3 regions of the Priestia sp. JV24 genome follow, and region 2 is predicted to be linked to each of the others. Evidence: riboswitches for the same ligand, from Rfam matches in the RefSeq annotation. Region 2 holds a riboswitch; each other region holds the start of a gene.
The links. Region 2 has a riboswitch for lysine ahead of OK414_RS24730 (aspartate kinase). Riboswitches for the same ligand answer to the same signal wherever they lie in the genome.

Region 1 (3,250 bases), on a different contig from region 2:
TTTTAAGCTTTTGCTCATCAGTATGTAAGCTAATTGCTCCAACTCGCTTATATCCCGTATCCGTTTCTCCATCTTCTTCTAATTGCTGAATTAATGTTTGATAGTACTTAGCGCCGCCTTTTGCTAAGCGGTACCATGCTTTATTTCGACGCTGCGAAAGCCATGGACAAACAATTCCTGCTGCTGCATCAGTAGCTTGACCAGCATCTTTGCGATCTATCAATGTCACATCTGCTTCTGCTTTTGCTAAATGATATGCTGTAGAAGCTCCAAGTATCCCAGCTCCAACTACGATGTATGTTTTCATACCAAAACACCCTTTTCTTTCTTCTAGTATTCTCATGCTATATGTACGCAACTTTAGCATAGCAAAAAAAGAAGTCACATACTAGGTGAAGCTATTTTGAGCTTATTTTTACGTCCTTCGGCCTTTAACATATAGCTCCTTTCATCTCGTGAACAAAAGTGTTAAAAGTTCCTTTACGGAGATTATAGCAGGGTGAAGAAAGCCATAAATAGTGGTAGTACGTCTTTAACGCTGTTTCTTACGGCTTTTCTATTATAGTTTCTGAATAAAAGCGGAGAGAATAAAATTTCTATAATATGTAAATAAAAAGAAATAACCATTATTTTAAGGAGAGCGCATGCAATCTTCATTTGTATTATTTTTCATCATCCTTGGTTTACTATTTGGCAAGTGGCGAAGGTATCAAGAATACTATCCTACTTTGCTGTTTTGGGTCACGGGGAATTTGCTTTATGAAGTGCTGCTGTTTCATCACCGCGTATGGGTATTTTACCCTGTTGGTATTGATCACCTTTTTCTACCCGATCACCTAATGGTTTCCCTTGGAATAACCTTAATTATTTATCCGTTTGTTATACCGGTTTTTTTAGGAAGGCTGCCGCTGCATGTAAGCGGTAGCCTGTGGTGGATTCTTTTGTGGGCGCTTTTATTTACTGTGATTGAGTTCATTGCTTATGTTAATCACAGTATCACTCATCATTATGGATGGTCGCTGCTGTGCTCTTTTCTCTTCAATATTGTCACGTTCTCACTTTTAATCATTCATCAGAAGACAGCACTGGCTGCTTGGATTCTATCTGGAAGCTTCATAGCTTTCTTATTTATTTTTTTTGATATTCCTATGCCTTAACTTTTCATTGACTAGACGGAGAAAAAGGAAATATAATAGGAATTACATTTAAATATAATTTTCCTCTCTGAGAATAGAGGTGCATGAAATCAAGAGTCACTTATTGGAGACTAATGGAGTCTGTGAAGATAAGTAAAAGGGATTTCGTGCCGAAGTATATAAACATCCATTGTGTTCATATACTGGTTCAGTATTGAATAAATGCTGAGCTGTCACAAACCATTTGGTTTGTGGAGAGCTATTGAAGAGATGTTGATGCCTAGAATGTAATAATACTTTATTATTATGAAACCAAGACGCGTGAACATCACTTCACGGGTCTTTTTTGTGTTTTTCTACTGACCATCAAAGTTCAAAGTTATAGTTAAATGATTTAAATGGAGGGATACGAATTATGTACTTACATGGAACGAGTAAAATTAACAGCAACAATCATTTAGAAATTGGGCAGTGCGATACGGTCGAACTGAAAAAACAATACGGCACTCCTCTATACATCTACGATCAAGAATTAATTGAAACGAAATGCAAGGCCTTCCATTCAGCCTTTCGAAGAAGCGGATTTTCATATCAAATCGCCTATGCAGGGAAAGCATTTCTTTGTATGGAAATGGCTAGCCTTTTAACGAAGCTTGATATGTCACTAGATGTGGTCTCAGGAGGCGAATTATTTACAGCGCTTGAAGCTGGATATCCAGCTGAACGCATTCATTTTCACGGAAATAATAAAACGATTGAAGAAATGGAAATGGCTCTTGATGCAAATATTGGCTGTTTTGTTGTTGATAACTTTACCGAACTTGAAGTTTTGCATGCCTTAGCAGCTGAGCGCAAACAGAAAGCATCTATTCTTCTGCGTGTTACTCCAGGGATTGAAGCCCATACACATGAATATATTATGACCGGACAGGAAGATTCCAAGTTTGGATTTGGTCTTTCCAATGACCAAGCCATGAAAGCGGTAAGTTCTGCGTTAGAAAAGCCTTACTACGATCTTTTAGGCATTCATTGTCATATTGGTTCGCAAATTTTTGAAGTAGATGGTTTTTCTCGCGCCATTGATATTTTAACTGATTTCTTATTCAGCATTCGTGATAAAATGGAATTTGAAGTAAAAGTTTTAAACGTAGGTGGTGGTTTTGGTATTCGTTATACCGAAAGCGACTCTCCTCTTCCAGTTGAGTATTATGTAGATGCACTGACAGAAAAGCTAAGCCGCACGTTAACTGAACAGAATTATACTCTTCCAGAAGTCTGGATTGAGCCTGGAAGAAGCATCGTAGGAGAAGCAGGTACAACGCTTTATACAATTGGATCAACGAAGGAGATTCCAGGTGTACGAAAATACGTAGGAGTTGACGGCGGTATGACCGATAATATCCGTCCTGCTCTTTACGATGCAAAACATGAAGCTGTCTTGGCTAATAGAGTGACGGATAAAAAAGATGAAACAGTATCAATTGCGGGTAAATGCTGTGAATCAGGAGATATGCTTATTTGGGATATTGATTTACCGCGCGTTAATCAAGGAGATTTATTAGCAGTGTCCTCTACAGGTGCCTACAACTATTCAATGGCTAGCAATTACAACCGTATTCCGCGCCCTGCTGTTGTATTTGTAAAAAAGGGAGAAGCTCGTCTTGCTGTAGAGCGAGAAACATACGAAGATTTGGTGCGTAAAGATGTAAAGCCAGTCGTTACTACGTATGCAATGAGCAAATAATAGCTGTTCTTGCGTAGTAAAGAAGCTATTGTTGTTTGGAGGAAATCTAACTATGGTTTTAAGTGTATTTAAAACGTACAGATCATCGCTTATTCTGCTTCTCGCTATTTTAATTGGCGGGATAGCAGGATATGCTATTGGACCCGATGTGGCAGTCGTGAAGCCTTTTGGTGATTTGTTTCTCAATTTGATGTTCATGATTATCGTTCCCCTTGTCTTTTTTAGTGTGGCTTCGGCGATTGCAAACATGAACGAAATGAAACGTCTTGGTAAAATTATGCTAGGAATTGCCGTTGTGTTTGTCGCCACTGCTGCTGTTTCAGCCGTTTTAGGCTTTTTAGGCGCATCACTTTACAATCCGCTACATAAT
Region 2 (3,250 bases):
GACATTGTCGATTTTGAATATATCGTCACATCTTCTAATTTAGAAGCGCTTATTTTAGAAATGAATTTAATTAAAAAGCATGATCCAAAATACAATATCATGCTTAAAGACGATAAGGGTTATCCCTTTATTAAGATTACAGCTGAAAAACAGCCCCGACTTGTTATTACAAGAAAAATAAAAAAAGATAAAGGGAAATACTTCGGTCCTTATCCTAACGTTCAAGCTGCAAATGAAACAAAGCGGCTTCTTGATCGCATTTATCCATTAAGAAAGTGCTCTACCATGCCAGACAGGCCTTGTTTGTATTACCATATCGGGCAATGCCTAGCTCCTTGCGTAAAAGAAGTAAAAGAAGAGCAAAACAAACAAATTATTGAAAATATCACGCGGTTTTTAAATGGTGGATATGAGCATGTCAAAACAGAGTTAACTGAAAAAATGTTAAAAGCTTCAGAAGAACTTGACTTTGAACGGGCTAAAGAATATCGAGATCAAATTGCTCATATCGAAGCGACAATGGAAAAGCAAAAAGTAACGTTTAATGATTTTGTTAATCGAGATGTGTTTGGCTATTCTTATGATAAAGGCTGGATGTGTGTTCAAGTTTTCTTTATTCGCCAAGGGAAGTTAATTGAGCGAGAAGTTTCTATGTTTCCTTTTTATAAAGAGCCAGAAGAAGATTTCTTAACTTTTATCGGTCAGTTTTATGCCAAAAATATTAAGCCAAAAGAAGTGATGGTTCCAGCAACGATTGATGCAGAGCTGGCTGAGAAATTAGTGGAAGTAGAGGTTCAGCATCCAAAGCGAGGCAAAAAGAAAGAATTAGTAGAACTTGCGTGTAAAAATGCAAAAATTGCGCTCGGTGAAAAATTCTATTTAATTGAACGAGATGAAGAGCGCACGGTTGGCGCAGTTGAACGGTTAGGAGAAGAGCTTGGAATTGCCGCTCCTTATCGGATCGAAGCATTTGATAATTCAAATATTCAAGGGACAGATCCCGTTTCTGCGATGATTGTTTTTGTTGATGGGAAACCGGAAAAGAAAGAATATCGCAAATATAAAATTAAGACGGTAAAGGGACCAGATGATTACAGTTCCATGAGAGAAGTCGTTCGCAGACGGTATTCCAGAGCGTTAAAAGAGGGTCTTCCGCTTCCAGATTTAATTGTTGTAGATGGAGGCAAAGGGCATTTAGCTGCAGTACAGGACGTTCTCGAAAATGAATTGGGACTTTTAGTGCCTACAGCAGGTCTTGTCAAAGATGATAAGCACAGAACCTCCAACCTGATGATTGGTGAGCCTCCTCAAATCATACCGCTTGAACGCAATAGTCAAGAATTTTATTTGCTTCAGCGAATTCAAGATGAAGTTCACCGCTTTGCGATTACCTTCCACCGTCAAGTGCGCTCTAAGTCTGCTTTTCAGTCTGTTCTGGACGATATTCCGGGAGTGGGCGAAAAGCGTAAAAAAGCTTTGTTAAAGTATTTTGGTTCCGTGAAAAAATTGAAAGAAGCAACGGTTGATGATATTCGAAATTCAGGTGTTCCTCAAAACATCGCTGAAAAAATTTATGAAACATTGCAAAAATAGTCTTGAAATAATAGAAAATATTTGATAAGCTATTAACTAATTTCATACGACACTTCATCAAATGAAGTGAAGATAGAGGTGCAAATTTAATCAGTACGTATCAGGAAGGGTATGAGCTCTTATGAATGATGCGGAAAGGGAAATTTGCCGAAGTGAACATTACCTCATAGTAATGATTGCTGGTTCTGCGTTGAATAAACGTAGGATTGTCAAGATGTAGATTCTTGGAGAGCTATCTCACGGCAGTGGACGGTTATGTTTTATAATTTTCGTTCGTTAAGCAATGAGAGCTCATCTCATTGCTTTTTTTATTGTCTGAGTAAAAAAATTTAGCTTCTCATCATCCTGCATATGCAAATTTATTGAAAAGGAATGAACAAAATTATGGCATTAATCGTTCAAAAATTTGGTGGAACATCTGTTGGTTCTGTTGAACGTATCCAAAATGTAGCAAACCGTGTTATTCAAGAAGCAGAGCGCGGTAACCAAGTAGTAGTTGTTGTATCGGCAATGGGCAAAACTACAGATGCACTGGTGAAATTAGCAAGTGATATTACGGACAGTCCAAGCAAACGCGAAATGGATATGCTTCTTACAACTGGAGAACAAGTAACGATTTCCCTGTTAACAATGGCCCTTCAATATAAAGGGTATGAAGCAACTTCGCTAACAGGTTGGCAAGCTGGTATCCAGACGGAAGCAGTTCACAGCAATGCACGAATCCAGCACATTGACACGACTCGTATTCAAAGCCAATTAGATAGAGGCCGAATCGTAGTAGTAGCTGGATTCCAAGGCTGTTCAGAAGATGGAAGCATTACAACATTAGGTCGAGGCGGCTCTGACACGACGGCAGTAGCTCTTGCCGCAGCATTAAAAGCTGCAAAATGTGATATTTATACAGACGTAACAGGAGTGTTTACGACAGATCCGCGCTATGTAGAAGATGCTCGTAAGCTTCACTCTATTTCATATGACGAAATGTTAGAATTAGCTAATTTAGGAGCAGGGGTGCTGCATCCGCGCGCTGTTGAGTTTGCAAAAAATTATCAGGTACCGCTAGAAGTGCGTTCAAGCTTAGAAAACGAGAATGGAACGATTGTTGAGGAGGAAGTTTCAATGGAACAAAACTTGGTCGTAAGAGGAATTGCGTTTGAAGATAATATTTCACGAGTAACAATTGAAGGGTTAAACAACGAGTTGCAAACTCTTTCTACTATTTTTACAGCATTAGCAAAAGAACAGTTAAATGTGGACATTATTATTCAAAACGTAACCGCTAATAATCGTCTCTCTATCTCATTTTCTATTAAAACCGTAGATGTAGACGCCGCTCTTGCCGTCTTAAAAGAGTATAAATCTACTTTAGGATATACGCGTATTGAACATGAAAGCGGTCTGGCTAAAGTATCAATTGTTGGCTCTGGCATGATTTCTAATCCAGGCGTTGCAGCGGAAATGTTTGAAGTGCTGGCAGGAGAGAAAATTGAAGTGAAGATGGTCAGCACGTCTGAAATTAAAGTATCTACAGTTGTACCGCATGCTGATATGGTAAAAGCTGTTGAGACGCTTCACATAGCATTTGAATTAGAAGAGCAGCAAGCAGTGCAAGTATAAAGAAGAGAAAAAAGACGTGGTATCTCCACGTCTTTTATAT
Region 3 (3,250 bases), on a different contig from region 2:
CCGAAATCGAAATATGTTATCTGAAAACTCTTCTATTGTCAACTTAATAAAAATGCATAACTACAGAAAAGAAATAAGGGTCGGTTATTTTCTTCTCTTTTTATTCATTTTCTTTAGAATCTTCTTGATAATGCTCATTTAAGTATGGGTTCTCTGTCGTAGCAAAATTAACAGATTGAAGGCTAGTTTCAGGATCCATTCCATAATAGCCTTTTAGTTCCGCATTTTCTAGCTCGCCACTTCTAAGTTTTGGTTCTTTTTTCTCTTTCATGCTGCACCTCTTTTTTCTTATAAATCAAGGACTGGAACCATACGGTCTTCATCATGTGTTCCTCTCGCATGAACGGTAGCTATACTTGATGTTTCATCTACACTTTTAATCCAAATAGGAACTCCGTGGTAATGAACATCAATTTCCTTGGGGGAAGAAAGAATTTGTTTAGCTCGATTTATTTCCATGTTATCACCTCATTTTTTAGTATGTCCTTGTGATGCATCAATTAAAAGATAAAGCTATATTTCCTCACCAATAACTTGACTACATTCTATAACTCACTTCGTCAAAAATTAATCTATTCCTTAACCTTACAAAAATCGAACATCAATGGGTTTGCTTAACCTCATTTTATTCTTTAATTCGAATACGTATAAATATGAAAAATGAGCACATACTGTACCTAATCAGATTCCTCCTTTTGCTGACGAATCGTTTCTCCTTTAATATGTTAAGTTTACAAAAAACATCTGTCTTCACAGGTGTTTTTTATTTTGAGAAAATATATTATTTGTATACAAACTAAGTTTTATTTTACTTCTAGTAGGGGAATAAAATAGTAAATTAAATCGGAGAGGATGAGGGATTTATGTTAGAGATGGAGGTAAAGAACCTTCAAAGGTCAGAAACTAAATTTAGAAAGGCTGAATCAGAATACTTAAATAAGGCAATCGAAGAATATTTCGTTCGTCGTACATACCATAATGCACCAGTAGTTGATGCACTTCGATATGTACTAACGATTGATAATAAAAGGGAACGTTTAGAAAGTGCCGTTGAACTTTTTGGAGATAATATCAAAGAAGTAAATAACCAAGATATTATAAACTATTTAAATCAATGTAGATGTTATAAGGAAATAAGAGATACAGTCTAAATTTGATGCTATCTTATGAAAAAATTTATAGTTCATAAATAACCAAAAGAGGATTGGAGATATGAACTATAAACAAAAGGATTATTATATTAGCGCAAAAGAAAATGAATATTATAAAGTACTAAATGTAGTCGATTGGATTTGAGTCAATAATCCGGAGGCATTCTCTCAAAAATAAGGGTAAGGACTTAATTACATGGTGTCCATAAAATTATACTTAAATGATTCTTGCGTGAAAGGAAATTTACTGTTATATTAAATTCAATTAAATATTTTCTTATTTCAATATTTTTTGAAGTGAGGATAGAGGTGCAAAGATCATAAGTATACAATTTGAGGAGAATGAGATCCAATGACAATTGTGGAAAGGGGTATTTGCCGAAGCTGAAAGAATCTCATGTTCTTGAAGCTGGTTCTGCTGTTGAATAAATACAGAACTGTCATATGGGAAACTGTATGGAGGGCTATCTTACGCACGGAAACTATTTTTGATAAATATTGTTTCTACTGCAGCAACGAATCCCTCGTTGCTGCTTTTTTGCGTTTCTTATGAATGGCTCTGACCCCTCTAATTTTAAAAATTTTATAAAGGGTGTGTAGTTATGAATTTTGGCCAAGTATTAACAGCAATGGTTACCCCGTTTGATCAGAATGGCGAAATTGACTTTAACGCGACGAAAACGTTGGTTGAGCATTTAATTACAAATGGCACAGACGGCTTAGTTGTAGCTGGTACAACTGGAGAGTCTCCAACATTAACCACAGAAGAAAAAATTGAATTATTCAAATGTGTTGTAGAAGCTGCTGCTGGAAGAGTCCACGTCATCGCTGGAACTGGCTCAAACAACACGCAAGCTTCGATGAGCTTAACGAAACTTGCAGAGGAAACAGGAGTCGATGGTATTATGCTCGTTGCTCCATACTATAATAAGCCGTCTCAAGAAGGCTTGTACCAGCATTTTAAAACGATTGCCGAATCAACCTCTCTACCAGTTATGCTTTATAATATCCCAGGGCGAAGCATAGTTAACATTTCTGTTGAAACAGTTGTTCGTCTATCAGAGATCCCTAATGTTGTGTCAATTAAGGAAGCAAGTGGCAACTTGGATGCCATGGCAGAGATTATTAGCAAAACACCTAGCGACTTTACACTATACAGCGGCGATGATGGGTTAACAATACCAGTATTAGCAATTGGCGGGGCAGGAGTTATTTCAGTTGCTTCCCACATCATTGGCAATGATATGCAAGAAATGATTAATGCCTTCAAAAATGGCGATGTCCAAAAAGCTGCTGCTACACATCGCAATCTGCTTCCAATTATGAGAGCATTATTTATTGAGCCAAGTCCTTCACCAGTAAAAGCTGCATTAAATCTAAATGGAATACAAGTTGGCGGTGTTCGTTTGCCAATGGTTCCTTTAAGCAATAAAGAGCAAAGTGCACTAGAAAAAGTTCTGCAAGCTAGCGGCATTAACGCTACCTGTTGAAATAAATAAAAACAGGTTAGGAGAGAGAGCATAGCTAAAACGACCGATTCAATCGATACATTAAGGCAAGATTGGTACCCAAAGCTCAAGATGGATGAATCATCATTTAGCTAACTTCTAAAAATAGAAAAACTCCCTTAACGCATTGGGGGAGTTTTTCTGTTTTTTTATGTATGTATACTATATACATCTTCAGTTGCCATCCAGAGGGAGACCTATTTCACTATATGTTCATTCTTCTGTCGGTATTGGTGCAAGAACTTATATCTTAGTCAACACGATTCCGCATAGAGTAAGAATAATTCCTATTAATTGATATTTTTTAAGTCTCTCTTTAAAGATAATTAAGCTCCCGATTAAAACAACAATACAATTTAAACTAATGATTGGATAAACCACACTGGATGGACCTTCCTTTAGGGCGAATAAATAACAGCTGTAACCAATCGTACTTAATATACCAACTAGTATACCTATCTTTATTTCAATTTTATGTGCAGTTAATTTTTTAAATTCTTTCCGAGCTAATAAACTTAAATAGACAGCTCCTCCGCCATACATTGAAACAAGCATTTCACCCATACTAAAGTGCTGATACGTGCTGAATTT

Region 1: it holds a riboswitch for lysine, as region 2 does, so the genes downstream of both, lysA (diaminopimelate decarboxylase) here and OK414_RS24730 (aspartate kinase) in region 2, are expected to answer to the same signal.
Region 3: it holds a riboswitch for lysine, as region 2 does, so the genes downstream of both, dapA (4-hydroxy-tetrahydrodipicolinate synthase) here and OK414_RS24730 (aspartate kinase) in region 2, are expected to answer to the same signal.

The regions. Positions count from the first base shown of each region.
Region 1 covers NZ_JAPCIN010000015.1:517,646-520,895, reverse strand. The annotation lists gene OK414_RS11995 (NAD(P)/FAD-dependent oxidoreductase) at 1-307, opposite strand, end outside; gene OK414_RS11990 (CBO0543 family protein) at 645-1,157, shown strand; lysine riboswitch at 1,224-1,406, shown strand; gene lysA (diaminopimelate decarboxylase) at 1,552-2,880, shown strand; gene OK414_RS11980 (dicarboxylate/amino acid:cation symporter) at 2,933-3,250, shown strand, end outside.
Region 2 covers NZ_JAPCIN010000023.1:666,093-669,342, reverse strand. The annotation lists gene uvrC (excinuclease ABC subunit UvrC) at 1-1,593, shown strand, start outside; lysine riboswitch at 1,659-1,836, shown strand; gene OK414_RS24730 (aspartate kinase) at 1,978-3,210, shown strand.
Region 3 covers NZ_JAPCIN010000012.1:534,036-537,285, forward strand. The annotation lists gene OK414_RS08400 (hypothetical protein) at 101-271, opposite strand; gene OK414_RS08405 (H-type small acid-soluble spore protein) at 289-459, opposite strand; gene OK414_RS08410 (hypothetical protein) at 864-1,151, shown strand; lysine riboswitch at 1,448-1,626, shown strand; gene dapA (4-hydroxy-tetrahydrodipicolinate synthase) at 1,754-2,641, shown strand; gene OK414_RS08420 (DMT family transporter) at 2,903-3,250, opposite strand, start outside.